4 regions of the Providencia lanzhouensis genome follow, and region 4 is predicted to be linked to each of the others. Evidence: predicted binding sites of a transcription regulator. Region 4 holds the regulator's gene; each other region holds the start of a gene.
The links. The regulator PurR, encoded in region 4, represses purine synthesis genes. The targets are predictions, from matches to a motif close to CANGCAAACGTTTGCNTG.

Region 1: a site for PurR is predicted at 4,346-4,363, ahead of glyA (serine hydroxymethyltransferase). Genes of this name have one in related genera too.
Region 2: a site for PurR is predicted at 3,561-3,578, ahead of purE (5-(carboxyamino)imidazole ribonucleotide mutase). Genes of this name have one in related genera too.
Region 3: a site for PurR is predicted at 3,616-3,633, ahead of purH (bifunctional phosphoribosylaminoimidazolecarboxamide formyltransferase/IMP cyclohydrolase). Genes of this name have one in related genera too.

What each region holds. Positions count from the first base shown of each region.
Region 1 is NZ_CP174123.1:2,699,536-2,707,143, reverse strand. Features, by position in the region: gene glrR (two-component system response regulator GlrR) at 1-719, shown strand, start outside; gene ACIH2S_RS12810 (NAD+ synthase) at 761-2,383, shown strand; gene glnB (nitrogen regulatory protein P-II) at 2,396-2,734, shown strand; gene hmpA (NO-inducible flavohemoprotein) at 2,919-4,118, opposite strand; gene glyA (serine hydroxymethyltransferase) at 4,469-5,722, shown strand; gene ACIH2S_RS12790 (3-phenylpropionate MFS transporter) at 5,853-7,004, shown strand; gene suhB (inositol-1-monophosphatase) at 7,087-7,608, opposite strand, start outside.
Region 2 is NZ_CP174123.1:3,063,349-3,070,956, reverse strand. Features, by position in the region: gene ACIH2S_RS14570 (esterase-like activity of phytase family protein) at 1-397, shown strand, start outside; gene ACIH2S_RS14565 (CynX/NimT family MFS transporter) at 506-1,759, opposite strand; gene purK (5-(carboxyamino)imidazole ribonucleotide synthase) at 1,880-2,965, opposite strand; gene purE (5-(carboxyamino)imidazole ribonucleotide mutase) at 2,965-3,480, opposite strand; gene lpxH (UDP-2,3-diacylglucosamine diphosphatase) at 3,650-4,372, opposite strand; gene ppiB (peptidylprolyl isomerase B) at 4,384-4,878, opposite strand; gene cysS (cysteine--tRNA ligase) at 5,179-6,567, shown strand; gene ACIH2S_RS14535 (protein-tyrosine phosphatase family protein) at 7,005-7,608, shown strand, end outside.
Region 3 is NZ_CP174123.1:422,430-430,037, reverse strand. Features, by position in the region: rRNA gene ACIH2S_RS01960 (23S ribosomal RNA) at 1-1,039, opposite strand, end outside; tRNA gene ACIH2S_RS01955 (tRNA-Glu) at 1,397-1,472, opposite strand; rRNA gene ACIH2S_RS01950 (16S ribosomal RNA) at 1,558-3,097, opposite strand; gene purH (bifunctional phosphoribosylaminoimidazolecarboxamide formyltransferase/IMP cyclohydrolase) at 3,740-5,329, shown strand; gene purD (phosphoribosylamine--glycine ligase) at 5,345-6,631, shown strand; gene ACIH2S_RS01935 (DUF1481 domain-containing protein) at 6,948-7,608, opposite strand, start outside.
Region 4 is NZ_CP174123.1:1,754,729-1,762,336, forward strand. Features, by position in the region: gene ACIH2S_RS08250 (helix-turn-helix transcriptional regulator) at 1-227, opposite strand, end outside; gene punC (purine nucleoside transporter PunC) at 400-1,623, opposite strand; gene punR (DNA-binding transcriptional activator PunR) at 1,746-2,651, shown strand; gene purR (HTH-type transcriptional repressor PurR) at 2,667-3,692, opposite strand; gene ACIH2S_RS08270 (YnhF family membrane protein) at 3,960-4,043, shown strand; gene sodB (superoxide dismutase [Fe]) at 4,132-4,710, opposite strand; gene ACIH2S_RS08280 (Grx4 family monothiol glutaredoxin) at 5,310-5,657, shown strand; gene rnt (ribonuclease T) at 5,748-6,392, opposite strand; gene gloA (lactoylglutathione lyase) at 6,521-6,928, opposite strand; gene ACIH2S_RS08295 (DUF1289 domain-containing protein) at 7,113-7,352, shown strand.

The sequences.
Region 1 (7,608 bases), 940 kb from region 4:
TTGGGCATGCTAAAGGTGCGTTTACCGGTGCAGTCAGTAGCCGTGAAGGGCTATTTTTTGCTGCCAGCGGTGGAACGCTCTTTTTAGACGAAATTGGTGATATGCCAATGCCGCTGCAAGTCAAATTACTGCGTGTTTTGCAAGAACGTAAGGTTCGCCCGCTAGGTAGTAACCGCGATTTAGATATTGATGTCCGCATTATTTCTGCGACCCACCGTAACCTACCGAAAGCGATGGAAAAAAACGAGTTCCGTGAGGATCTCTATTATCGCTTGAATGTAGTGAACCTGCGGATCCCTGCATTGAATGAACGCGCGGAAGATATTCCATTATTAGCTAATCATTTATTACGTGAAGCTGCTAGCCGCCATAAACCATTTGTTCGTAGTTTTTCGAGTGATGCGATGAAGTGCTTGATGACCGCAAGCTGGCCCGGAAACGTACGCCAGTTGGTGAACGTGATTGAGCAGTGTGTCGCATTGACGACCTCTCCAGTGATCAGCGAAGCTCTCGTTAGCCAAGCGCTGGAAGGAGAAAATACGGCGCTACCGACTTTTGTTGAGGCGCGTAACCAATTCGAATTAAATTATCTGCGTAAGCTATTGCAGATGACCAAAGGCAACGTGACCCAAGCTGCGCGCATGGCGGGACGCAACCGTACCGAGTTTTATAAATTACTTGGGCGTCACGATTTAGAAGCGAATGATTTTAAAGAATAAAACCTTTTTAGCCTAAAGGATTAAGGGAGAACAAACACGTTATGAGCCGTAAGCTTAATATCTCACTGGCACAACTTAACTGGCTGGTTGGCGACATCGAAGGCAACTGCGATCGTATGTTGCAAACTGTTGAAGAACAGGCTGAACATACTGATATCGTCATGTTTTCTGAGTTGGCTCTAACAGGGTACTCCCCTGAAGATTTACTCTTCCGCCACGATTTTGAAGAGCGATGCACCACACAATTAAAACGTTTACAACAAGCTAGCGGCCAATGCGGGATTATCGTGGGTCATCCGTGGTACGAAGAGAATGAAATTTATAACGCATTATCATTTTTCTACCAAGGCAAGCTATTAGCCCGTTACTTTAAGCAAGAACTACCTAATTACGGTGTTTTTGATGAGCCTCGTTATTTCACTGCGGCGGAAAAAACCTGCGTGGTGGAATTCAAAGGTTATCAGCTCGGTTTACTGATTTGCGAAGATATTTGGTATGACGAGCCGATTGATGCGGTGAAAGGGGCGGGGGCTGAATTGGTGCTTACCATCAATGCCTCACCATATGATTTAAATAAAGAACACATTCGCAGTGACTTGCTGGTGGAACATGCTCAGCGTACCGGTTTGCCGATTGTTTATCTTAACCAAGTGGGTGGACAGGACGAGCTCGTGTTTGATGGCGGCTCGAAAGTGCTGGCAAATAAAGGCAAGCAAGTCTACCAAATGGCTGAATTTGCAGAGCAAGTGGCAACAGTTACATTTGAAGATGTAAAACTAGTGACTGAGCAGCCGAAGCAACCTGAAGCGTCTCAAATCGCGCAGGTGTATCAAGCATTAGTTCTAGCAACCCGCGATTACATCAACAAAAATGGCTTTAATGGCGCGATTTTAGGATTATCTGGCGGGATAGATTCAGGATTAACTGTGGCGATTGCGGCGGATGCTATCGGTAAAGATCGCGTTCAAGCGGTCATGATGCCGTTCCGTTACACTTCTGAAATGAGCATTCATGATGCTAAAGAGCAGGCGGAATTACTGGGTGTTGAGTTTGATATCGTTTCCATCGAACCGATGTTTGATGCCTTTATGGCACAATTGCAGCCGATGTTTGAAGGGACTCAACCGGATACCACGGAAGAGAATTTACAAGCCCGTTGTCGCGCCGTGATCTTAATGGCGATGTCCAATAAGCGCCGCCGTTTAGTGCTGACGACTAGCAATAAAAGTGAATCTGCAGTTGGGTATTCAACGTTGTATGGCGATATGGCAGGGGGCTTTGATGTCCTGAAAGATGTGCCAAAAACGCTGGTCTTTGAACTGGCTAAATATCGTAATACAATATCGCCAGCAATTCCGCAGCGCGTGATTGATAGACCACCTTCAGCGGAGCTGGCTCCAGGGCAATTAGACCAAGATAGTTTACCGCCATACGATGTGTTAGATGCCATCTTAGACGGTTATGTAGAAAAAGATTTATCTGTGGCTGACCTTATCAAGCTCGGATTTGATAGAGAAATTGTTCGCAAAGTTGTGCGTCTTGTCGATATTAACGAATATAAACGCCGTCAGGCTCCTGTTGGACCGCGGATCACAATGCGTAATTTCGGTAAAGATCGTCGTTATCCGATTACCTCAGGTTTTGGCCGCAAAAACTGGTCATAACAGGAACTGAAAATGAAAAAAATTGATGCAATTATAAAGCCATTCAAACTTGATGATGTGCGCGAAGCGTTAGCCGAAGTGGGGATCACCGGTATGACGGTGACTGAAGTTAAAGGTTTTGGTCGCCAAAAAGGTCACACTGAACTGTATCGCGGTGCAGAATATATGGTGGATTTTTTACCAAAGGTAAAAATTGAAATCGTTGTGCCGGACGATATTGTAGAAAGCTGTGTAGAAACCATTATGCAAACGGCGCAAACCGGCAAAATCGGTGATGGAAAAATCTTTGTGTATGATGTTGCTCGCGTCATTCGTATTCGTACAGGTGAGCAGGACGAAGAAGCGATTTAATTTTGTTCTAGTTGGCGGTTAGCTTTTGGGCTAGCAAGTTAACTAGAATGAAAAATGCGGTAACGGGATAAATATATCTTACATGGGATGATAATATATTTATATGCGAATCCGTTACCGCAAAAATTAAAAATTTATATAAACTAAATCTTTAAAAACAATTCACTATAATGAATAACTGCGATTAATTTAATGGTAATACTTTATGAGGACCAAAACACTCATAATGAATATTATCGGCAGTGACACCCATTTCAATTAGCTGTTTTCCAACATGCTGCATAAAGCCAACTGGTCCACAGAAATAGAATTGCATATTTGGCTGAAGCACTTTCTCTTTGACTTGCGTTAAATCCAGTAATCCACGGTATTGGTAATCTTTACCCTGTTGATCTTGTGGTGCTGGTTGATTAAACCAGACCGCTGAATGACCTTGGGTATGCTGTGACATCAACTGGCTAACTTCTTGATTAAAAGCGTGTACATCCCCATTTTCAGCGGCGTGCAACCAATTCACAGGTGCTTGATGTTGGTGCATAGTGAGGTGGTTAAGCATGCTGAGCATTGGTGTTAAACCGACGCCAGCAGAGATTAAAGTCACTGGCGTTTTCGGTTCTACATCAAGGTAAAAGTCACCGCAAGGTGGCGCTAAACGAACAATATCACCCTCATTGAGATTTTGATGTAAGAAGCCTGAAACGATGCCTTGCTCTTCACGTTTCACCGCAATACGGTAGGTTTTCCCATTTGGCGCAGTAGTGAGTGAATACTGGCGAATCTCTTGATTTTCAAAACTATTTTCATTCAGATACACAGTAATATATTGCCCTGGACGATAATCCGCCACCGCTTTACCATCTATTGGAGTGAGTTCAAAACTGGTGATAACGGCACTTTGAGGCTGTTTTTTAGTGACTTTAAATTCACGTAAACCTTCCCATCCGCCAGATTTTTCCGCATTTTCATGGTAAATCGCGCTTTCACGGTTAATGAAAATATCCGCCAGTACGCCATAAGCTCTTCCCCATGCGTCCAATACTTCCTGACCCGGGCTCAGTAGCTCATCAATCGCAGCAAGCAGGTTTTCCCCGACAATTGGATAATGTTCTGGTTTGATATTTAAGCTGGCGTGTTTTTGCGCAATTTTCTCCACTGCACCAATTAATGCTTCAGGGGTTTCAATATGGATGGCATAGGCACAAATAGCGTTGAATAGGGCTTCACGCTGATCGCCATTCGTTTGATTTCTCATATTGAAAATACCTTTTAGCTCAGGATGTTGTTTGAACATTCTGTCATAAAAGTGAGCGGTTAATTTAGGGCCAGTTGCTGCGATGGCAGGGATGGTGGATTTAATTGTGGCGATAGTTTGTTGATCAAGCATACAGGTACTCCTGAATTATTTTCATAATATTATAAATCTATAAACATGTATTTTGTATGCAACTTATAGTATTTAGCGGGAAATGTAAATAATTAACGCATCAAAAAGTGGGGGAATTCACCGCAAAATTAGAAGTAGCTAGCAAAGTTAGATATTCGTCTCGGTATTATTGAAATGTGCGCTATTATATTTTGTGTTGTTTAAAGGTATCTGAAAGCAAAAAAATTAATGCAATCGTTTGCGTATATTTTTTCTTAGGGGCTATCTCAACGACGAAAAAGAGTTTACACTGTCAGTCATTAAGTTGAATTGATTGTTACCTTATTGAATTGCTGAGGCAGGAGAAGCGAATGTTAAAGCGTGAAATGAATATTGCAGATTACGACCCACAACTGTGGGAAGCAATGGAAAAAGAAGTACAACGTCAAGAAGAACACATTGAATTAATTGCTTCTGAAAACTATACCAGCCCACGAGTTATGCAGGCTCAAGGCTCTCAGCTGACCAATAAGTATGCGGAAGGTTATCCAACTAAACGTTATTATGGTGGTTGTGAATTCGTTGATGTGGTTGAACAATTAGCTATCGACCGCGCAAAAGAGTTATTTGGTGCTGACTACGCAAACGTACAGCCACACTCAGGTTCACAAGCTAACGCTGCCGTCTATATGGCGCTGCTGCAACCAGGTGACACAGTATTAGGTATGAACCTTGCACACGGCGGTCACTTAACTCACGGTTCCCCAGTAAACTTCTCCGGTAAACTGTATAACATCGTTCCTTACGGTATCGATGAAAGCGGTAAAATCGATTACGACGATATCGCGGCTCAAGCGAAAAAACATCAACCTAAAATGATCATCGGCGGCTTCTCCGCATATTCTGGTGTGGTTGATTGGGCTAAAATGCGTGAAATCGCAGACAGCATCGGTGCTTACCTGTTCGTTGATATGGCTCACGTTGCGGGTCTAGTAGCAGCGGGTGTTTATCCTAACCCAGTTCCACATGCTCACGTAGTTACTACAACTACGCATAAAACATTAGCGGGTCCACGTGGTGGTCTGATTTTAGCTAAAGGCGGCGACGAAGACCTGTACAAGCGTTTGAACTCTGCGGTATTCCCAGGTTCGCAAGGTGGTCCTCTGATGCACGTTATCGCAGGTAAAGCGGTAGCACTGAAAGAAGCGATGGAACCTGCGTTCAAAACTTACCAGCAGCAAGTCGCTAAAAATGCGAAAGCAATGGTGGAAGTTTTCCAAAAACGTGGCTTTAAAGTGGTATCTGGCGGTACTGAAAACCACCTGTTCTTGGTTGACTTAGTTGACAAAGATATCACAGGTAAAGACGCTGACGCTGCACTGGGTCGCGCAAATATTACTGTAAACAAAAACAGCGTACCTAATGATCCGAAGAGCCCATTTGTGACTTCTGGTGTACGTATCGGTTCTCCTGCAATTACACGTCGTGGCTTCAATGAAGCAGATGCACGCGAGCTAGCTGGCTGGATGTGTGATATTCTGGATAACCTCAATGACGAAGCGACCATTGAAGCTGTTAAACAGAAAGTATTAGCTATCTGCAAAAAATACCCAGTTTATGCATAATGGCGATATGCCCATAAAGTAAGCTGAATTAGCACGATAAACCCGCTTCTACACTTTGTAAAAGCGGGTTTTTTGTTGTCAGTTGTAAACCCCTTCATCGAGAGGGTGATATGAAAATAAGGGAGGAGTGATGGTTATTCCATCAACGCGTTGGCTAGCGATTGATTATTTTACCTACTTTTTTGCCTACAGTATTTTCTTACCATTTTGGTCAGTGTGGCTACAAGGTGAGGGAATAGATGCAGAAATGATAGGGCTGTTGTTAGGTATCGGGCTTGCGGCGCGTTTTCTCGGTGCTATGTTTATCACCCCCCAAGTCAAAGAGCCTTCCAAGCTGATTAATGCATTACGATTACTGGCGGCGCTTTCCCTTATTTTCTCCATTGGATTTTCGTTCGGCTCCCATTGGGCGTGGCTGATGTTTGTCATGATAGGGTTTAACCTCTTTTTTGCGCCTATGGTGCCATTAGGGGATTCACTGGCAGGAACATGGCAAAAACAGTTTACTTTTGATTATGGCAAAATCCGTGTTTGGGGCTCCATCGCCTTTATTATTGGCTCATCGTCGATGGGCTATTTCGCTGGCGTGTGGGGACATACCTCTATCATGGTAGCGTTGGTGGTAAGCTGCGCCGCTTTATTACTGGGGGCGATGCTAAAACCAGCAATTATGCCCGCAGGTGTGGCAAAAATAGATGGCGCAAATAAGGTCTCCTTCAAACAGCTGATTGCCGATAAAAACGTGCTGTTGTTTTTAATTTGTGTAACGTTATTGCAAGGTGCTCATGCTGCGTATTATGGATTTGCTTCACTGTTCTGGAAAGAAGCGGGTTATTCCGATTTAGTGATCGGTAATTTATGGTCACTGGGTGTGGTGGCAGAAGTGATTGTCTTTATGCTGAGCCATCGATTATTCCGACGTTGGAGCGCACGTAATTTACTCTTATTATCCGCTGTTTGTGGGATTGTCCGTTGGGGAATGATGGGGGCATTTACCGCATTACCAGTTTTAATTATTGTTCAAATCTTACATAGCGGAACCTTCACCGTTTGCCACTTAGCGGCAATGCGCTTTATTAGTGCGCGTAAAGAAAATGAAATCATTCCGCTACAAGGCGCTTATTCTGCATTAGCGACTGGGGGAGGGCTTGCGGTGATCACGATTATGGTCGGTTATATTTATGAACGTATGCCTGAACAACATGGCGTTGTGTTCTATTTGATGGCGCTCTTGGCTGTGCCTGCGCTGTTTATTCGACCAAAAGTGACGGCTCAGTCTTAGGTTGAAGTTGTCGCAACGCAATAATAAAAAGGGCGCTTAGTTTTCACTAGCGCCCTTTTTAGCAAATTTAACGAGGGTTAAATTAACGTTTTAATGCTTCAGATAATTCATCTTTCATTGCAGCCAGAATATCGCGAACAACGCGTGGGCTGCCTGCGACTAAGTTACCCGATGCTAAATAGTTATGACCACCTACGAAGTCAGTCATGATCCCGCCAGCTTCACGCATGATCAGTTCACCGCCTAAGAAATCCCATGGTTTTAAACCGATTTCAAAGTATGCATCTACACGACCTGCCGCCACGTAACATAAATCCAGAGCTGCTGAACCTGTGCGACGGAAATCTGCACATTGGTCAAACATTTTGCCCATGATGTTCATGTAGATAGAAGCGTGTTGCTTATGTTTGAATGGGAAGCCTGTTGCGACAACTGCGCCTTCAAGGTCGCGCTTCTCAGCCATACGTAAACGGTAGCCGTTCATTTGAGCGCCTTGACCACGTACTGCAGTAAATAATTCGTTACGCATTGGGTCATAGACAGCAGCAACCTCTGTACGACCTTTTACGCGCACAGCGATAGAAACTGAGAAGTGAGGGAAACG
Region 2 (7,608 bases), 1.3 Mb from region 4:
TCACGGTTTGATTATCGAACGTGATAATGGGGAAGGCACCGCGGATAAAGCGTGCGCTGAAGGCGAAAAAAACAAAGAAAACTGCTTTAGCAACTTAGCAAAATTCAAACGTATTTATCGCATTGAATTTTCGGATAACAATGCAGGCGGAGCCGTGGATAAACAAGCCTATGTTGACTTAATGAACATCCAAGACCCTAACAAGCTAGCCAGAAAACCGCTAAATGATGGGGTATTTACCTTCCCATTCTTTACGATTGAAAACGTGGATGTGGTGGATAATGAACATATTATTGTCGGTAACGATAATAACTACCCATTCTCTTCCAGTCGTGAACCTAATCAAGCGGATGATAATGAATTTATCTTGCTGAAAGTACCAGAGTTATTGAAGTAATGCGTAATCGGTTATGCCGATAAGAAGTAGAACGTGTAAATGGATCCTTGTTTTTCCCTTGGTTTGATATTTGCTCGGGTTATCCCCGAGCGTTTTTCTTTTTAGGGGTTAATCTTTTTTTACTTCTAAAGCAGGGGGCTTCATCATTAAAGTAAAGAATAGGATCACGATAACAGGAGCTGCGATGGTTAAAAATGCAGGGGTAAAACTGCCTGTAATATCCTTAATTGCACCTGCGATAAATGGCGCTAAACAGGCAATGGTTGAGATTAAATTGACGACGGAGAACAACTCTAAATAAGGTCCGCGACCAAAATAATTGGACAGTAAAACACTGGACGCTAAGAAGGTCATACCGTAGCCAACACCCACGCAAATCACGAACAAAATCAGCCAGAACCATGATGTGGAGATACTCAGTGCCACTACGCCAAGCACCATAATAATTAGGCTACCAATCAGTAAACGTTTCGGCTCCAACCATTCACCCGCCGCGCCGCCTAAGAAGCGCGAAAATGCATTTACAAACGCCATGGTACTTAGCAGAGAAACCGCGATGGTCATACCAAATCCACGCTCTTCAATGTGCGCCACTGCAAAACTGTTTACTGTAATACCGCACCATAAAAAAGAGGTATAAGTCGCGGCAATTAAATAGAATTGCCAAGTACGTAATGCGCGGCGAACTGTCCAAACTTCAGCGGTACGATAAATAGGCTTATTCGCATGACTGATTTGTTTTTGCATTACTTTTTTGGCGTGGTCTTGTTCTTTTTTCCCTTCACGTAATGCCAAGATAGTGATGATGGTGACGATGCTAAGATAAACTGCACATAATACCCAGTGCATCCGCCAAGAGCCTAATTGATTCGATGCGTAGAAGTAAATCCAAGGACCTGCAACACCCCCTAATCCGCCAATCGTGAAATACAATCCAAATGCCAGAGATTGTTTTTCAAATAGGCGAGAAAGTACATAGGTACCCGGAACGGTCGCTAATAGCGTAAATCCAATACCAATCAAAGCGGTACCTAAGAAATAGGTGCTGATAGCTTCGGTGGAATAGAGGCTATAAAAGCCAGAACAGAATACGAGCATGCCTAAAAGTAGCGTGAGACGAACACCGACTTTACGTATCAGCAATGAGGGTAGAAAGCTCGCTAAACCGCAGGTTAAACCGAGTAAAGTAAAACCAAAGCCTGCCTCAGTCCAACTCCATTTTAATTCGCCGATCATGCTTGGTAATACTACGCCTAATGAGGTAAATGTGGTGGCGGTAGCAAGGAAATAAACCAGTCCGAGGAGAATAAGAATTGACCATTGGTATAACGGACTAAACGGTGAGGCTTGTGTTTCTGGCATATGCACTCCAGTGGCGCCCTAGTGAGTTAGTCATCACTCACAAGTAATCACTATAAAAGTAGGGCAAAAATAGCACAATGCCCGAAATATCACTCTCGGGCACGAATAGCGCTATTTTCCCTATTTTTGGCGAGAGTACCAGCCTAATTTTGTTTTTGCCCACTCAATGCCACTTTTATACTCATTTGGCAGCATTGGGATCAAACTATCGAGGGTATTTTCGAGTTGATGAATATCGCTATGAGTCAGATTTAAGTGACCCACTTTACGTACAGGGCGCACTTCTTTCTCATACCAATGTAAGTGGACTAAAGGCAGATTTAACCATTCTTGGTTAATATCAGTTCCAATTAAATTGACCATCACCGCAGGGCTGAAAACTTCTGGTGTCGGCATCGGTAAATTTAAAATCGCGCGTAAATGAAGCTCAAATTGGCTAATGGAAGCGCCATTTTGAGTCCAATGCCCACTATTATGAACGCGAGGGGCGATTTCGTTGATCAGCAGTTTATCGCCAACCACAAAACACTCCATTGCCATCACACCGATATATCCTAACTCATCCATCACGGCACTGAGCATCGTCTGTGCTTGTTGCTGCTGGACAGAGTTTGCATCAGGAAAAGCCACGCTGGTGCGTAAAATCCCTTCTTGGTGAAGATTATGGGTGATTGGGTAGAACACAGATTCACCGGATTGGCTACGGGCTCCAATCACGGAGACTTCAGCGTCAAATGGGATCCCTTGCTCGACGATGCATTCACCGTAAATTTCCGCAGGGAGTGCTTGTTCATCACCAGGGCGAACACGCCATTGACCACGACCGTCGTAGCCACCGGTTCTACGCTTGACGATTAAAAAATCACCCAGAGTGGCGAACAATTCTGGCCACTGGTCTGGCGATTCTAATCGCGCCCAAGGTGCCGTCGATAAATTTAATGAGTCGAACAGGCTTTTTTGTGGGAAGCGGTCAGCTAAACGTGGAAAAATATCACGGTTAATAAACGCATTATGACGCGCTAACTCTTTGGTTAATGGGGTTTCAGGCCAACGTTCAATTTCAGCGGTGATCACACTTTGCTGATAAGGAACGGCTTCAGGCTCTGCATCTAATCCAACAGGAAAAACAGAAATGCCCAGCGGTTCACCTGCTTGGCGCAGCATGCGACCTAATTGACCGTTACCAAGGACACAAACCGGTTTCATTACGCTTCCCTCGGATCTGGGTTATTTAATACGTCGTTGGTTTGTGCTTCACGCCATGTGGATAAGCGATTGAATAGCTCGCTGTCATGATTGGCTAAAATTTGTGCTGCTAGCAGTGCGGCGTTAGCTGAGCCCGCTTTCCCAATGGCAAGTGTGCCAACAGGAATGCCTTTTGGCATCTGAACGATAGAATACAGGCTATCGACACCACTTAATGCAGCGCTCTGTACAGGGACACCAAGGACGGGAACCAGCGTTTTTGCGGCTAACATTCCAGGTAAATGGGCGGCACCACCGGCACCAGCGATAATCACATCAAAACCATTTTGTTTAGCATTTTCAGCAAAGGAAAATAGTTTGTCTGGCGTGCGATGTGCGGAAACAATCTCAACATGGAAAGGCAGTTGCAGTTCGGTCAGCACGTCAGCGGCATGCTGCATGGTTGTCCAATCACTTTTAGAACCCATAACAATGGCGATTTTTGCCGCAGATTGAGCAGGAACTTGGGCAGTCATTTGGTGTGATCCCTGTATTGAAAAATATCACCCTAAGGGTGGGAATGTGAATTGCCCCGATCATATCACGGTAATTAGGTAAGGAAAACGTTTGCGTGATTATAAAATAAGCAAACAGTCATACTGACGACCAACAATTTATCTGCGTGTCTTTATCAAGATAGGAATGTTAAAAAGGAAAGAAAATAAGCTCAACGCCGTTTTCGTTGATCACAAAGGCTGAGCCTTCGCTGTGCCATGCGCCTAAAACTCCACGAAAATGAAGTTGACCACCGAGATTAATCTCGTGGATAGCAGGGCGATGCGTGTGTCCGTGGATCATCCATTGTGCTTGATGGCGGTTTAAGGCATCAACTACCGCGTCGGAATTGACGTCCATAATGGCTTCGGATTTCATACTGCTGGCATATTGGCTATTGTGACGCATTTTTTGTGCGATGCGACGGCGAATAAAGAGCGGTAGCAGTAAAAATACCCGTTGGATCCAAGGAGTATGGACCTTTTTACGGTAGTTCTGATAAGCAGCATCGTCGGTGCATAAGGTATCACCGTGCATAATTAAAATACGCTTATCATATAGTTCAAGTAGGGTTTCTTGGGGCAAAATGGTCATTCCGCACTGTTTTGCATAACGTTGACCCAATAAAAAATCGCGATTGCCATGAATGAAATAGCAAGGGATACCGCGTTCACTCAGCTGTTTTAGAGCCTGAGCCACTTGCTGATGCAAGAGGGTATTATCATCGTCGCCAATCCAATAATTGAAAAAGTCACCGAGAATATACAGGCTGTCGGCGTGGATGGCTTGCTGTTCAATAAATGTAAGAAAACCGGCGGTGATCGCCGGTTCATCTTCACTTAAATGCAAATCTGCAATGATATAAGTGGACATAAATTCAGGGATTACTCGCTGACAGTCACTTTTTCAATCACAACATCTTCGCGAGGTACGTCTTGGTGGAAGCCACTGCGACCAGTAGAAACGCCTTTGATTTTGTCAACAACGTCCATACCTTCAACTACTTCAGCAAATACGCAGTAACCCCAACCATCTGGGCGCTCTGAACGGAAGTTTAAGAAGTCATTGTCAGCGACGTTGATAAAGAATTGTGCTGTTGCTGAGTGTGGATCGTTAGTACGAGCCATTGCTAATGTACCGCGGCTGTTTTTCAGTCCGTTATTAGCTTCGTTCTTGATAGGCGCTTTAGTGTCTTTTTGGTTCATGCCTGGCTCAAAACCACCGCCTTGGATCATGAAGCCGTTAATAACACGGTGGAAAATGGTATTATTGTAGAAACCTTCGCGGCAGTAAGTTAAAAAGTTTTCGACAGTGACAGGTGCTTTGTCTGCGAAAGTTTTGATAACGATGTCACCGTGATTGGTATGAAATGTAACCATAATAGCTATCCTGAATAATTGTTTTTTATGCGCTAACTTGCGAAAGCGTTGAGATCAGCAAGTTTATATCACAGATAAAACCTGACTTGAAGCGACAGTGTGTTTGCAAAATAGGTTATCCCATAACAGTGACCTAATAAATCAGGCGATAAAGTCAGGCGCTAACCTTGCTTTCTTCGGGTGATCGCGATTCAATACCGTGCTATTTTCGTAAGGTTGAATCTGGATATTTTATCCTCAACATCGCGATAATCTGATGTATGATAAATATACACGTACTAATAAAATGGAAATAAAAAGATGCTGCAGATTTTCAATACACTGAGTCGTCAAAAAGAAGAATTTAAACCCATCCATGCTGGAAAGATTGGGATGTACGTGTGTGGCATCACCATTTACGATTTGTGTCATATTGGTCACGGTCGTACCTTTGTGGCTTTCGATGCAATTAGCCGCTATTTACGCTATTTAGGCTATGACCTGAATTATGTGCGTAACGTGACAGATATTGATGACAAAATCATTAAACGTGCCGCTGAAAATAATGAAAGCGTGGAAGAATTAACTACGCGCATGTTAGCGGAAATGCATAAAGATTTTGATGCATTAAATATCCTACGTCCAGACAGCGAACCGCGTGCCACTCGCCATATTCATGAAATCATTGAGCTAACTGAAAGCTTGATTGAGCGCGGTCATGCTTATGTTGCTGATAATGGCGATGTGATGTTTGAAGTCAAAACTGATCCAAACTACGGCTTATTATCTCGCCAAGACTTAGACCAACTTCAAGCGGGTGCCCGTGTTGAAGTGGCTGATGTAAAACGTAATCCAATGGACTTCGTTTTATGGAAAATGTCCAAAGAGGGTGAACCAAGCTGGGAATCTCCGTGGGGATTAGGTCGCCCAGGTTGGCATATCGAATGTTCGGCAATGAACAGTAAAGAGTTAGGCAACCATTTTGATATTCATGGCGGCGGCTCTGACTTAATGTTCCCGCATCATGAAAATGAAATTGCGCAATCTACCTGCGCCCATGATGGTCCCTATGTTAATTACTGGATGCATTCCGGTATGGTGATGGTTGATAGAGAAAAAATGTCTAAATCTCTCAACAACTTCTTTACCATCCGTGATGTATTAGAGTACTACGATGCGGAAACTGTACGCTACTTCCTGCTTTCAGGTCACTATCGTAGCCAATTGAACTATACCGAAGAGAACTTAAAGCAAGCGCGTACCGCGTTAGAACGCTTATATACAGCGCTGCGCGGCACGGATAAATCGGCTGTACCAGCAGGCGGCGAAGAGTATAAGAATCGTTTCTGTGAAGCGATGAATGACGACTTCAATACACCAGAAGCTTATTCTGTGTTGTTTGATATGGCGCGTGAATTAAACCGCCTGAAAACTGAAAATATGGATGCAGCGAACGGCATAGCGGCTCAATTACGTGAACTGGCAAAAGTGCTGGGACTGTTAGAGCAAGATCCTGAAACTTTCCTGCAAGCTGGAGCACAAGGCGAAGATGATGCGGAAGTCGCGAAAATCGAAGGGTTGATTAAACAGCGTAATGATGCGCGTCAAAGTAAGGATTGGGCTCTGGCGGATCAGGCGCGTGATGCGTTAGCGGCGATGGGGGTTGTGTTGGAGGATTCGTCTGCCGGTACGACATGGCGTCGCAAATAATATTCGCCATATTTCGCGCTGTGGCGTTGTTGGCGTCACTCGGCTACTCGGGTCACATACTCATGTATGCTCCCCGAGATATCCTTGCTAGCCGCCTAGTCACAACACGAACTATTTAGAATATTGTCCTTTATCGTTTTTCACGTAATACCGGTTTGCTTACAATTCGAATAATTTAGAGAATTTAGCTTAACTAGCTTAACTAGCTTAACTAGCTTAACTAGCTTAACTAGCTTAACTAGCTTAACAAATAAGAATAAAACCCACTAAAAAGGATCTATTTTTGGTGGGTTTTTTTATGGCTGCAGTGGCTAAATTTGCAAGCGAGGATGATGACAGTTGTCGATACTACCCAGTGAAATATAGACAGTGGAATTTAACATTGGGTCACCAAAACGGTGAATTCACTCACAATGAAAACATAGGTAAGGATAAATATGTTTCCAATAAACACTAATCGACTAACTGTATCGCCATTGACAGAATTTCCAGTATCATCAAATACAAGCCATCTCCCTGAACGTATTAAGTCTATCCAAAATATCTCCGAACTTAGCCCACATTTGGCTGAAACAACTCCCGTCAAAAGAAATAGGTTAAAGCTAAAACTAAATATAGGAGTCGCTACTAAAGCTACGGCATTCGATAAATTGGCTGAAAAAACACAGTTACTGGTGAAAAACATTGAATACGATACAGAGAGTAGGGGGCAGAGATATCCCAATATTGGTAGTGCAAAACAGACTCAAATTTCAATACAAAACTCTTGCAAATCTCTTGTCACCTTAGCTGCCAATCGGCTCCAAGTGGGGGGAGAAAATTTAGCCATCCGCTGCCAATACCCCAAAGATAATGACCAAGCCATTGAAAATCATTTGTCTATGCTTATAGCAAACAAAACTCCGATATTAGTTGTCTTAGCATCAAAACAAGAGATTGATAATTCTATCTTGCAAGGAGAGAAGCTCCCACCTTACTTTATGAGTAATCAAAAATATGGCGCCATTGAAGTCACTTTTGAACAAGAAAAAAAGAACTATA
Region 3 (7,608 bases), 1.3 Mb from region 4:
TCCCACTTCGTTTCCCACTTAACTATGACTTTGGGACCTTAGCTGGCGGTCTGGGTTGTTTCCCTCTTCACGACGAACGTTAGCACCCGCCGTGTGTCTCCCGTGATAACATTCTTCGGTATTCGTAGTTTGCATCGAGTTGGTAAGTCGGGATGACCCCCTAGTCGAAACAGTGCTCTACCCCCGAAGATGAGTTCACGAGGCGCTACCTAAATAGCTTTCGGGGAGAACCAGCTATCTCCCGGTTTGATTGGCCTTTCACCCCCAGCCACAAGTCATCCGCTAATTTTTCAACATTAGTCGGTTCGGTCCTCCAGTTAGTGTTACCCAACCTTCAACCTGCCCATGGCTAGATCACCGGGTTTCGGGTCTATACCCTGCAACTCATTCGCCCAGTTAAGACTCGGTTTCCCTACGGCTCCCCTATACGGTTAACCTTGCTACAGAATATAAGTCGCTGACCCATTATACAAAAGGTACGCAGTCACACCATAAAGGTGCTCCCACTGCTTGTACGTACACGGTTTCAGGTTCTATTTCACTCCCCTCGCCGGGGTTCTTTTCGCCTTTCCCTCACGGTACTGGTTCACTATCGGTCAATCAGGAGTATTTAGCCTTGGAGGATGGTCCCCCCATATTCAGACAGGATAACACGTGTCCCGCCCTACTCGTCGAGTTCACAACACCAACACCTTCGGATACGGGGCTATCACCCTTTACTGCCGGCCTTTCCAGACCGTTCTCCTGATGCTAATGCTGATTAAGACTCTGGGCTGCTCCCCGTTCGCTCGCCGCTACTAGGGGAATCTCGGTTGATTTCTTTTCCTCGAGGTACTGAGATGTTTCAGTTCCCTCGGTTCGCTTCGTTTGACTATGTATTCATCAAACGATAGTGCAACGAATTGCACTGGGTTTCCCCATTCGGAAATCGTCGGTTGTAACGGTTCATATCACCTTACCGACGCTTATCGCAGATTAGCACGTCCTTCATCGCCTCTGATTGCCTAGGCATCCACCGTGTACGCTTAGTCGCTTAACCTCACAACCCGAAGGTGTCTTTTCGTGTCATTCTGATAAGTAATGGCTGCGCGTGCATCCATTCTGTGTTGGGCAGTGCTCGCAATGCTCACATACTAATGTATGCTGCGCTTGCTGTGCGCTGTCCGCCTTGAATGGCTGACTGCTCGCTCATTACGATTTACCATCGTAACAGAGAACATCTTCAAGTTGAGATTTTTGAGAGACTCTCACATTGTTTAAGCGATAAACAATGTGCGTTGTTTTCAATTTTCAGCTTGTTCCAGATTGTTAAAGAGCATAATTGTTAAACCAACTACAACGTAATTGGCTTAATCATTATTTGTGGGGAACGTCTTTCACTCATTCTCCGCGCAATTGGCGTCCCCTAGGGGATTCGAACCCCTGTTACCGCCGTGAAAGGGCGGTGTCCTAGGCCTCTAGACGAAGGGGACACTACAGTCAGCTTCGCAGACGCGCTTTTTGCTCTACTTTCTATCAGACAATCTGTGTGAGCACTTCACAAAAACACTTCAATGGTAAGGAGGTGATCCAACCGCAGGTTCCCCTACGGTTACCTTGTTACGACTTCACCCCAGTCATGAATCACAAAGTGGTAAGCGCCCTCCCGAAGGTTAAGCTACCTACTTCTTTTGCAACCCACTCCCATGGTGTGACGGGCGGTGTGTACAAGGCCCGGGAACGTATTCACCGTAGCATTCTGATCTACGATTACTAGCGATTCCGACTTCATGGAGTCGAGTTGCAGACTCCAATCCGGACTACGACGTACTTTATGAGTTCCGCTTGCTCTCGCGAGGTCGCTTCTCTTTGTATACGCCATTGTAGCACGTGTGTAGCCCTACTCGTAAGGGCCATGATGACTTGACGTCATCCCCACCTTCCTCCGGTTTATCACCGGCAGTCTCCTTTGAGTTCCCGACCGAATCGCTGGCAACAAAGGATAAGGGTTGCGCTCGTTGCGGGACTTAACCCAACATTTCACAACACGAGCTGACGACAGCCATGCAGCACCTGTCTCAGAGTTCCCGAAGGCACTAAAGCATCTCTGCTAAATTCTCTGGATGTCAAGAGTAGGTAAGGTTCTTCGCGTTGCATCGAATTAAACCACATGCTCCACCGCTTGTGCGGGCCCCCGTCAATTCATTTGAGTTTTAACCTTGCGGCCGTACTCCCCAGGCGGTCGATTTAACGCGTTAGCTCCGGAAGCCACTCCTCTAGGGAACAACCTCCAAATCGACATCGTTTACAGCGTGGACTACCAGGGTATCTAATCCTGTTTGCTCCCCACGCTTTCGCACCTGAGCGTCAGTCTTTGTCCAGGGGGCCGCCTTCGCCACCGGTATTCCTCCACATCTCTACGCATTTCACCGCTACACATGGAATTCTACCCCCCTCTACAAGACTCTAGCTGACCAGTCTTAGATGCCATTCCCAGGTTAAGCCCGGGGATTTCACATCTAACTTAATCAACCGCCTGCGTGCGCTTTACGCCCAGTAATTCCGATTAACGCTTGCACCCTCCGTATTACCGCGGCTGCTGGCACGGAGTTAGCCGGTGCTTCTTCTGTTGGTAACGTCAATCGCTGATGATATTAGCATCAACGCCTTCCTCCCAACTGAAAGTACTTTACAACCCTAAGGCCTTCTTCATACACGCGGCATGGCTGCATCAGGCTTGCGCCCATTGTGCAATATTCCCCACTGCTGCCTCCCGTAGGAGTCTGGGCCGTGTCTCAGTCCCAGTGTGGCTGATCATCCTCTCAGACCAGCTAGGGATCGTCGCCTTGGTGAGCCATTACCTCACCAACTAGCTAATCCCATATGGGTTCATCCGATAGCGCAAGGACCGAAGTTCCCCTGCTTTGCTCCTGAGAGATTATGCGGTATTAGCTACCGTTTCCAGTAGTTATCCCCCTCTATCGGGCAGATCCCCATACATTACTCACCCGTCCGCCGCTCGTCAGCGAGAAGCAAGCTTCCCCTGTTACCGCTCGACTTGCATGTGTTAGGCCTGCCGCCAGCGTTCAATCTGAGCCATGATCAAACTCTTCAATTAAAAAGCTTGATGCTCAAAGAATGTTACTGTCGTTTGATTTCCGAAGAAACCAAATTACCTATTAGTTCATATATATGAATTAACGTGTTAGTCACTCTTCAAGACTTAAAATCAAATATTTTTTGATAGTGTCCTGTGAGTGCCCACACAGATTGTCTGATAAATTGTTAAAGAGCGGTGCGACATTTCTTGAGAAATTCGACTCAGTTTTTATCAACTTAGGTCGTTGTCGCGAGGTGGCGTATATTACGCTTTCCTCATTGAGAGTCAAGTATTTTTTTACTTAATCTTTTCAGATTCTCTCGCTGCCGGTTCAGTGTCCATCGCGCTTTGCGTTGGCTTGTTCCCGGTCAGTGGATGCGCATTATAGGGAGTCGCAGAAATCCTGCAACCCTTTTTTTAAGATTTTTTACGGTTTTTAGTTCAACTGCTGCATTCCACAGCAAAACCCCTATTTATACCTACTTACACACAGATTTATCCACAGACTGAAAAAATAGTGAAAATAGTTCGCGCATTACGCAAACGTTTGCGCTACAATTAGCGCGAAAATTCGGCATTGATTTTATTTTGATGCTCTGAAATTGTTAGTGACTTATATATAGATATTGCTTCTTTATCCAAATCCAAGGGATCTATCTCATGCAACAGCTTCGTCCTATTCGCCGTGCCCTGCTTAGTGTGTCTGATAAAACAGGGGTTGTTGAATTCGCTAAGGCGCTTTCTCACCGTGGTGTTGAACTGCTTTCTACCGGTGGAACCGCTAAATTACTAGCAGAGCAAGGCCTTAAGGTCACTGAAGTTTCAGATTACACAGGTTTTCCTGAAATGATGGATGGTCGCGTTAAGACTCTGCACCCGAAAGTTCACGGTGGGATCTTAGGTCGTCGCGGTAAAGATGATGCCATCATGCAGCAGCATGACATTGCACCTATTGATATGGTGGTTGTGAACCTTTATCCATTTGCTCAAACCGTCGCAAAACCAAATTGCACATTAGAAGACGCCGTTGAGAATATTGATATTGGCGGTCCAACCATGGTTCGCTCCGCAGCGAAGAACCATAAAGATGTGGCTATCGTGGTTAACAGTAATGACTATGACAAAATCATCGAAGAGATGGATAACCACAAAAATTCGCTGAATTGGTCAACACGCTTTGACTTAGCTATTAAAGCGTTCGAGCACACAGCAGCTTATGACAGCATGATTGCCAACTACTTTGGCGAACTGGTTGCCCCATATCATGGTGATACTACTCAGCCATCAGGTCGTTTTCCTCGTACCCTGAATTTAAACTTCATTAAGAAGCAAGATATGCGCTATGGCGAAAACAGCCATCAAGATGCGGCTTTCTATATAGAAGAAAATCCAAAAGAAGCGTCGATTGCCACTGCGAACCAAATTCAAGGTAAAGCGCTTTCTTATAATAATATCGCAGACACCGATGCAGCTCTGGAATGTGTAAAATCCTTTGATGAGCCAGCTTGTGTTATTGTTAAGCATGCTAACCCTTGTGGTGTTGCCATTGGTGACAATATCCATGCCGCTTATGATAAAGCATTCAAGACTGACCCAACCTCTGCATTCGGCGGCATTATTGCTTTTAACCGTCAATTAGATAAAGCCACCGCAGAAGCCATCATTGAACGCCAATTTGTTGAAGTGATCATTGCCCCTTCTATTGCTGAAGACGCGTTACCTTCTTTATCTACCAAGCAAAACGTGCGTGTTCTGGTATGTGGTGAGTGGAGTAAACCTGTTGCAGGTTTAGATTTCAAACGCGTGAATGGCGGTTTACTGGTTCAAGATCGTGACTTAGGTATGGTCGAAGCGGAAGATTTACGCGTCGTAACCACACGCCAACCTACGGAACGTGAGTTAAAAGATGCGCTGTTCTGCTGGAAAGTGGCGAAATTCGTGAAATCAAATGCGATTGTTTATTCGAAGAACGACATGACTATCGGTATTGGTGCAGGACAAATGAGCCGCGTGTACTCTGCTAAGATTGCAGGGATCAAAGCTGCCGATGAAGGTTTAGAAGTTGCTGGTTGCGCAATGGCATCCGATGCATTCTTCCCATTCCGCGATGGTATCGATGCCGCAGCCTCTGTAGGCGTTACTTGCGTTATTCAACCAGGTGGATCTATTCGTGATGATGAAGTGATTGCCGCTGCCAATGAACATGGCATCGCAATGATCTTTACTAACATGCGTCACTTCCGTCACTAATTGCTAGGGGTTTCTATGAATATACTGATTATTGGTGGTGGCGGTCGCGAGCACGCTTTAGCATGGAAAGCCGCACAATCTCCATTAGCAGATAAAGTGTATGTTGCGCCGGGTAACGCGGGTACTGCACTGGAAGCTGCACTGGAAAATGTCGATATCTCAGCAACTGACATTGATGGCTTACTGCAATTTGCCAAAGACAAACAAATCGGTCTAACCATCGTAGGTCCAGAAGCACCATTAGTTATCGGTGTGGTCGATGCATTCAAACAAGCTGGTTTAACCATTTTTGGACCAACTCAAGGTGCTGCGCAGTTAGAAGGCTCGAAAGCGTTCACCAAAGATTTCTTAGCGCGTCACAAGATTCCGACCGCAGCTTATGAAAACTTTACTGAAATTGAGCCTGCTTTGGCTTATTTAGATAAAGTTGGCGCACCTATCGTTATCAAGGCTGATGGTTTGGCTGCTGGTAAAGGCGTGATTGTGGCAATGACGCTGCAAGAAGCCAAAGATGCCGTCCATGATATGCTGGCTGGCAATGCATTCGGTGATGCCGGTCATCGTATCGTTATCGAAGAGTTCCTTGATGGCGAAGAAGCGAGTTTCATCGTCATGGTGGATGGTGAGAATGTCATTCCGATGGCAACTAGCCAAGATCATAAACGTGTTGGCGATGGTGATACTGGGTTAAACACTGGCGGTATGGGTGCATATTCACCTGCGCCAGTGGTGACAGATACGGTTCATCAACGTGTCATGGAGCAAGTCATTTATCCAACCGTTAAAGGGATGGATCAAGAAGGGAACCGTTATCAAGGTTTCTTATATGCAGGTTTGATGATTGATAAAGCGGGTAACCCGAAAGTCATCGAATTTAACTGCCGTTTTGGCGATCCAGAAACTCAGCCAATTATGATGCGCTTACAATCTGATTTAGTCGCTCTGTGTTTAGCGGGTGCTAAAGGCGAACTCGCAGGTAAAGATTCTCTTTGGGATGAACGTCCAGCGCTCGGCGTCGTGATTGCGGCAGGGGGATATCCAGGTGATTATCGCAATGGCGATGTAATTTCGGGTCTACCAACGTCAGAAGCCGCTGATAGCAAAGTGTTCCACGCAGGTACCAAGCTCAACCAAGCAGGCGAAGTCGTCACTGCCGGTGGTCGCGTTCTGTGTGTCACTGCATTAGGTAACGACATCGCAAAAGCTCAAGCTAAAGCATACGAAGTTGCCAAAACCATCAATTGGTCCGACAGCTTCTATCGCAACGATATCGGCTACCGCGCTATCGCCCGCATTAAGTAATAGAAACAAATAATCCCAAAGCTGATAAGAGGAAACTTTTATCAGCTTTTTTATTGCCTATCTTTCTATCTTTCTATCTTTCTATCTTTCTATCTTTCTATCTTTCTATCTTTCTATCTTTCTATCTTTCTATCTTTCTATCTTTTTATTTTTTGAACTTGTTTTGCCTTTGACCTTCACACCGCCAATGGCTCTAAGTATTTCGAATCACAGCAAAGCTGCAAGAGAGAGAATCTCTAGGAGCATACATAAGTATGTGACTAGGGTGAACGAACGTAGCAATACAGCTGTGGTTCGAAAGACGACGAGCGGTGACCTACAAAGAATCTTTACTAGGTTGCCAATTGCAGAAGTTGGTATCCGCCACCATCAAAAGCTGAGTGCCCTCTGGCGACTCCAGCCACGCCAAATTCAGCTCTTTCATCCAGACTTTGGCTCTATCATCTAGCCATTTCTGTGCATACGGTTCGAAAGTAACATCGCGCTTTTCACCATCACAAGTGGTGATTTTACCTTGCTTCCAATACCCTTGATGTAGTTCTACACCACCCACTATCAACGCGGTATTGATATTCAGGATACGGTCAGCTTCAAAACGCCAGCGGTTAATTTCATCAGAGGAAAGCGGGGTTTTGATATTATTTTGCGCGCGCTGCATAAACACAATTTCATTATCTTTACTAAAGCGCAGTTGTTCAGTGATGTTGTTATCCCCTTGATTGAGGACTTGGCTGCGGATCTGCCACAATTTACCATCACGATATTCGAAGAAATTGACGGAGGTGTCGGTTCTTTTATAGGGGCTATACACCACCATTAAGACCAACGGCTGACTCTTCGCATCATTCAGTCTCCACATTCGGATTACGCCTTCATCGGCAATAAATCCGCTGGCACTAAACTCAGGGAGTCGAGGCGAATTAGAAGAACAGGCGCTTAGTATTGAGACTGCTCCCAACACCAGCAACCTTTGGCGA
Region 4 (7,608 bases):
CTGGCATTATTCGGGATAGCCGTAAATATATTGACTCTGGGGATGATTAACTGAAATGGATTGACGGATGTATGTTCGTGAGTCGACATACTGATATTTTCAGTCGAAACCCATATTTCAGCACCTGTGCCTGGGAAGATCTTAATAGCATCAGTAAATTTCTTGATAATCAAAACTGAACTAACAAATTCTTTTAATTCATCAGGAGGATAATACTGTTTCAGCATGGCTCTTCAAAACGTCATAATTGAATATGCTAATAATAGCGTGTTATAGGGAAAAAATTAACTCTATAAACGATATATTAACCAAATAACGTTTTATTAAAAATCAGTTCCGTTATTAATAATAGTAACGGAACTGATTTTTATGATGCCAAAAAATAACGTTAACTAACGATTAGTCATGCTGATATTCAGTGTGCTTAATCGCATTATTGGATTTGCTGGCACAACGCTGCATGAAATAGCCTATAATCATTGGGATTACAGTAAATGCCATCACACCAGTTGTAGCGAGTAAAGGGTCAAATGTAAGAGCAGACACTAATAAACTGGCTAAGAAACATAACCCTAACTGTAACGCATTTTGTAGTGCAGCAGCCTTACCACTAGCAGATGGGAACGTATTGAGGGCTTTGGCGACTGCAATTGGGTATGATGCTCCGTTCATTGCTGCCATAAAGCAAAATGGAACCAAAATCATGGTTAATGTTGGCTGCGTATAAATCGCCATCACAAAGAGAATAATCATACTAACGGCATAACCCGCTAGCAAGATTGGGAACAACGTTTCAGCGCGAACTTTAGCTAATACGAAGCGGCAGCCGTATCCCCCGACAATAAATGCCAGTGTTTGAGGAATATAACTCAGGCCGATATCCGCAGGGTTAAAGCCCATATTGCGTAGAATAAACGGCGAACCCGTTAGCCATGCAAAAAAGCCAGCGCTACATGCTGCGTACACAAGTACGTTACCACTGAAAACAGGGGAGCTTAGCAAGGTAGCAAAGGAAACTTTGGTTTGTGGCTGGTTTTCTTCTGCGATGACTTTCGGTGCCACTTTTTTTAGCATCAAAGTCGGTAGCAGGAGTAAAACGCCCACCATCATCAGCACGATGAAGATAAATTCCCAGTTTTTGTGTTCAAGCACCCAGGCACCTAAAAGTGGCGCTAATGCAGGAGAAAGCGCCACTAAAGGCATAATAGAGGCAAATACTTTTTGGGTATCAGCTTCGTTATAGCGGTCGATAACGAGGGCCTGCCATAAAACCGCAGCAGAACAAACGCCAACGGCCTGCAAGAATCGAAGGATTAATAACTGAGTGGCATCGGTGACCCAAATCATTGCTAGGCAGCTAATAATGAACAGCGAAAGCCCAACAATGAGAATAGGTTTGCGTCCTAATTTATCTGAAAGGGGTCCCCATAATAGCTGGGCAAACGCGAAGCCCGCTAGAAAGATACTTAATGATGCGCTGATAGCGCCTTCAGTCGTATTTAAGGTTGTTTGCATTGAACCAAAGGCAGGCAGATACATATCGATGGCTAAAAACCCCAGCATGCTTAGGCCAGCAAGATAAATCAAAAATCCAGAGGAGTTTTTTGTCGCAGTATTTGTCATAGTTTTTGCTTAATCTATATTTAAAATAATGTTGATAGTTATCTTATTGTATAGGCTATTTTTTTACGTTGTGAAACGGTAATATTTGGACTCTGCTATCAAATAATTTGAAAGGAAAGAAAATGTGGTCAGCTCATGCACTTGAAGTCATAGACGCAGTTGCTCGAACGGGAAGCTTTAGTGGTGCTGCGGATGAGCTGCATCGAGTCCCTTCAGCGATCAGCTACACAGTAAAACAAGTCGAAGAATGGTTAGCAGTTCCGCTATTCGAACGTCGTCACCGTGATGTGGTATTGACGGAAGCCGGGGCTATCTTTATTAAAGAAAGTCGAAGTGTTATCAAAAAAATGATTGATACTCGACATCAATGCCAACAAGTCGCCAATGGATGGCGCGGACAGTTCAGTATTGCTGTTGATTGCATCGTAAAACCGCAGCGTACGGAACAGCTGATTTTGGATTTTTATCGTCATTTCCCTGATATTGAACTGTATATCCACCCTGAAGTGTTTAATGGAGTTTGGGATGCTTTAGCCGATGGACGTGTGGATGTTGCGATTGGAGCGACCCGTGCTTCACCAATTGGAGAGCGCTATAGCTTCCGTGATATGGGCTTTATGTCATGGCGTTGTGTTGCGAGCCCCGATCACCCATTAGCAAAAATTCAGGGCAAACTGACAGATGATCAAATGCGTGAATATCCAAGTTTGTGCTTAGAAGATACCTCAAGAAGCTTACCGAAAAGAGATACTTGGGCGCTGGATAACCAACGTCGCTTAGTTGTGCCTTACTGGGAAAGTGGTTTAGCGTGTTTGGAAAATGGCCTGTGTGTGGGAATGGTTCCTGAGCACCGTGCAGCGCCATTGTGTGCAGAAGGTAAGCTTGTTGAGCTGAAATTAGCACAGCCGTTTCCTGAAAGCCCTTGCTGCTTAACGTGGGTTGAGAATGATACATCTCCAGCGTTGAGATGGCTTCTTGACTATCTTGGTGATAGCGAAACGCTCAACGCGGAGTGGTTTGCGAGCTAATGTGCTGAGGTAGACTTAGCGGCGATAATCAATAAATGGACCGTCAGCCACGGAACGGCGCTCAACTAAACGCGGATGAACTTCAATCGTTTGCGCATCTTCGCGTTTATTCACAATACGATCGAGCAACATCGCAAACGCCATTTGACCTAAACGCTCTTTTGGCTGGTGAATTGTGGTTAATGCAGGCGTGAAATAGCGTGCATTACGCACGTTATCATAACCAATAATGGAAATATCTTGAGGGACACGTAATCCCATCTCGTCAGCCGCACAGATTGCCCCCATCGCCATGATGTCTCCACCACAGAAGACTGCCGTTGGGCGGTGCTTGTTACTGAGGATCTGCATCATCGCTTTATAGCCTGATTCTGGCTCGAAATCCCCTTGAACAATCCATTCATCTTTTAATGTGACTTTGCCTTCTTCCATGGCTTTTTTGAAGCCGGTTAAACGCCCAATACCTGTATTTCTTTCGAGAGAGCCAGGGATCACGCCAATTTCACGGTGACCACGGTCAATAAGGTAACGACCCGCTAAGTAACCACCGTGGAAAGAGTTATCAATAATACTGTCAGTGAAATCCCCGCGAGAGGTACCCCAGTCCATGACGACCATTGGGATATTTCGGTAATCTTCCAACATACCTATCAAGGTGTCAGGGTATTCTGAACACATCACAAGTAGCCCATCGACACGTTTTTGTGCCAACATTTGCAAGTACGCTTTTTGCTTACCTAAGTTATTGTGAGAGTTACATAAAATTAGAGTATAGCCTTTCTCATAGCAACTATTCTCGACAGACTCGATCACTTCTGCGAAATAGGGGGCTTCACTTGATGTTGCCAACAGACCAATTGATTTGGTGTGGTTGACTTTTAAACTACGCGCAACCGCACTCGGAGAATAATTGAGCTCTTTGATGGCGGCCCAAACGGCTGTTTTTGTATCATCAGCGACAAAACGCGTCTTGTTGATAACATGGGAGACGGTTGTGGTAGAGACGCCCGCACGTTTCGCCACATCTTTAATTGTTGCCATGAGAAGAAAAAACTCCTAACCAAAACTTGGTCTCTAAAATAATTCTAGTTAAATAATTACCTGCATATTGATGCATAGTACCTTTGCTGGCAATAATTTAGCGATTTGTTGTCGATTTTGTCTGATCTAGCGCAAAAACGAAAGAAATAATTGATGTTATAACATGTGATATAGACACTGGTTTTACGTTTTTGTGCATGTATACTGAAATAACCTTTTTATTTTATGGTTATTTGATAATTCAATTTCTTTATATGAGAGGGTCTCATGGATACAGATTTTAAATATGGATTGCTAGCTGCGTTTGGCTCTTTAGCTGTAATTATTTTGTTTGCTGTGCACATTTTCTGATTTCATTTCCATCCTATCTACTAAGGATGAGAAATAATTAAGGGCGAGTATTATACTCGCCCTTAGTCATTTTAGATCTGAACTAAAATTAAGCCAGATTTTCTTCAACAAATTTCCAGTTAACTAACGCCCAGAAGTTTTCTAAGTATTTTGGACGTGCGTTACGGTAGTCGATGTAGTATGCGTGTTCCCAGATATCAACAGTCAGAACTGGCTTATCGTCACCAGAAATTGGTGTTGCCGCGTTAGACGTGTTAACGATAGCCAGGCTGCCATCTGCTTTCTTCACTAACCAAGTCCAACCTGCACCGAAGTTTTTAACTGCGGCATCAGTGAATTGCTCTTTGAACTGAGCAAATGAACCGAATGCTTTGTTGATAGCTTCTGCAACTTTACCGGTTGGCTCGCCACCTGCATTTGGAGCCAAGCAGTGCCAGTAGAAAGTGTGGTTCCAAACTTGAGCCGCGTTATTGAATACGCCAGCTTCAGAAGTTTTAATGATTTCTTCTAAAGACAGACCTTCAAATTTAGTGCCTTTGATCAGGTTATTCAGGTTAACAACATAAGTGTTGTGGTGCTTACCGTAGTGGTATTCTAAGGTTTCAGCAGAGATATGAGGTTCTAAAGCATCTTTAGCATAAGGTAGAGCTGGTAATTCAAAAGACATTGCGTACTCCTTGATTGCTTTTATTCAGTGTTTAGGGTGTTTGCTCGTAAAATGAGCGAAATTAAATGTACTTCTATTAATTAATCTACTTCTAGTGTAGTGACGTCGAGCCGTGGTGAGCTATTGCGCCGCATTGTAAGTCATGATTTATCATAACAGAATACAGGTTACAGTAAGAAAAAACCTGTTCCATGATGCTATTTATGCCTTAATTGTTAGTAAGTTGCATAATAATTATTCCACTGCGTGTCGTTATTGTCATTGAAGAGCAGGGAAATACATCAAGTGTTATTAATTTGCTAATATATTAACAAATAACTCTCATGATTACACGGCAAAAACACCCAGAGTGAATTTTTTATAGTAAAAAGAAAACGTTGCTATTTGCTTTTCACCTTTTGAGTACAGCAAATAGGAGTGCTATAGTATTCACCTTATAAAACTGGCATATTGTATGAAACAATCACGGAACAATTTGCGATGTTTTGACTATGCCGGCGATTACACCGGTCAATGTGTTCTGTCTAATGAGTTGCCTTGCAAATGATTCAAAGTGGCTCAGTGACTGCAAAATCAGCACCCACGTTTTAGGATATAAAATGACAACTATCGAAAAAATTGAGCGCCAAGTTAAAGAAAATCCAATCTTATTATACATGAAAGGCTCTCCAAAACTGCCTAGCTGCGGTTTTTCTGCTCAAGCTGTTCAAGCTCTGTCTTCTTGCGGTGAGCGTTTTGCTTACGTTGATATTTTACAAAACCCAGATATTCGTGCAGAGCTACCAAAATATGCTAATTGGCCAACATTCCCACAGTTATGGGTTGGTGGTGAGTTAGTTGGCGGTTGTGACATTATCGTTGAGATGTTCCAACGCGGCGAATTACAAGCTCTGATCAAAGAAACTGCAGACAAATACCGTCCAGCAGATGAAACCATCACTGAGTAATTAAATGGTTGAATAGGCTTTAATGCTTATATTGATGAAAACCGTATTAGCCTAAAACTAATACGGTTTTTTTGTTTTTAGGGGGCGAGGTTATTGAGGCTCACTAGGTAGTGGCCATCCACCTAATTTTTTCCATTTATTGACTAACTCGCAAAATAATAGCGCGGTACGGTTAGTATCGTATAGGGCACCGTGGGCTTGCTTGCCATCAAATGGAATACCTGCGGTGACACAAGCTTTTGCAAGAATGGTTTGTCCAAAAACTAATCCACTCAGTGCGGCGGTATCAAAGGTTGCGAAGGGATGAAATGGGTTACGTTTTAACCCAGAGCGTTCTGCCGCATTCATAACAAAGCTGTGATCAAAATTTGCGTTATGAGCCACCATGATCGCGCGATTGCAATCGGTATTCTTCATACCTTTTCGAATTGTTTTAAAAATGGCATGTAATGCTTCATATTCACTCACTGCACCACGTAGGGGGTTCGTGGGGTCAATGCCAGTGAACTCCAGTGCAGAGGGCTCCAAATTCGCACCTTCAAATGGTTCTACATGAAAATGCAGCGTTTCATCAATGGCTAGCCAGCCATCTTTGTCCATTTTGAGTGTAATGGCCGCTATCTCTAATAGACCATCAGTTTTAGGGTTGAACCCACCAGTTTCAACATCTATAACGACAGGGTAGTAACCCCGGAAGCGGTTAACCAGTGAGTTAGGGTTATTTTTTTCAGACATTAGGCTTTCAATTTACAGTTTCTGGTTGGCTTTCATTATGCCAAAGGGAATGCATTTTTGCAGGTAGATACTGAAGATATTTTAGGTGATGGTTATCACCACCTAAAATATAAAATGTATGTGAGGGATTAATTTCCTAATCCTTTGCTCGCACTTTTATTTTCGATGAGCTCAATTTTATAGCCATCTGGATCTTCAACAAATGCGATAACGGTTGTACCACCTTTGACTGGACCAGCTTCACGAGTGATATTTCCACCTGCTTGACGAATGTCTTCACAGGTTTTAGCAACATTATCAACACCTAATGCAATATGACCATAAGCATTACCTAAGTCATATTCTGTTACGCCCCAGTTATAAGTTAACTCGATAACAGCACCTTCACTTTCATCGCTGTAACCGACAAACGCTAAAGAATATTTGTATTCTGTATTTTCGCTCGTGCGCAGTAAGCGCATACCTAATACTTTGGTATAAAAATCAACGGAGCGTTGCATGTCGGTAACACGGAGCATGGTATGTAGTAAGCGCATAATAGTAGTTTCCCTATAAATTCTTCAGGCAATAATGCTTAAAGTCGAATCGATTTATCTATTAATATAACGTGGCAATATGACTAAATACAGCGATTGAGGTTTATTTTTTAGTCATATCATGGCTATACTCAATTCGAGGGAGTATATCATAATTTTATGTTTATATTACGGGTGGTTAACGATGGCAGAACAACTTGAGTTTTTTGATATTCCAAGCCCTTGCCGTGGGATATGCCAGACCAACGAGCAGGGATATTGCCGTGGTTGTTATCGAACCCGAGATGAACGTTTTGGTTGGTTGCAGCTAACTAACGCAGAAAAACGTCATGTAATCCGTTTATGTCGCCAGCGATTTTTAAGATTAAATAATAAGAAAGTGGCTCAAGAAGAGATGAATGATCCTCAACAACCTCTATTTTGATTGATAATCAGACTATTAAAAATAAGATAATTCAATCAAAAATTAATTCATTTAGATTAATTACAATAGTTACATTTCAATAAAATTTTATTTATTCAAAATGATGATGAAGTTCATTTAAATCAACTGTAAATGACATAATTTTAAGAATAACTATATTACTTTGTTTTTTAAGGGTTTATTTGATATTGCATTTTTTATTGTTAGTTGTAATTACTATAAGGGTTAAAATAGATAGATTCGAAAGAAGAGTAAG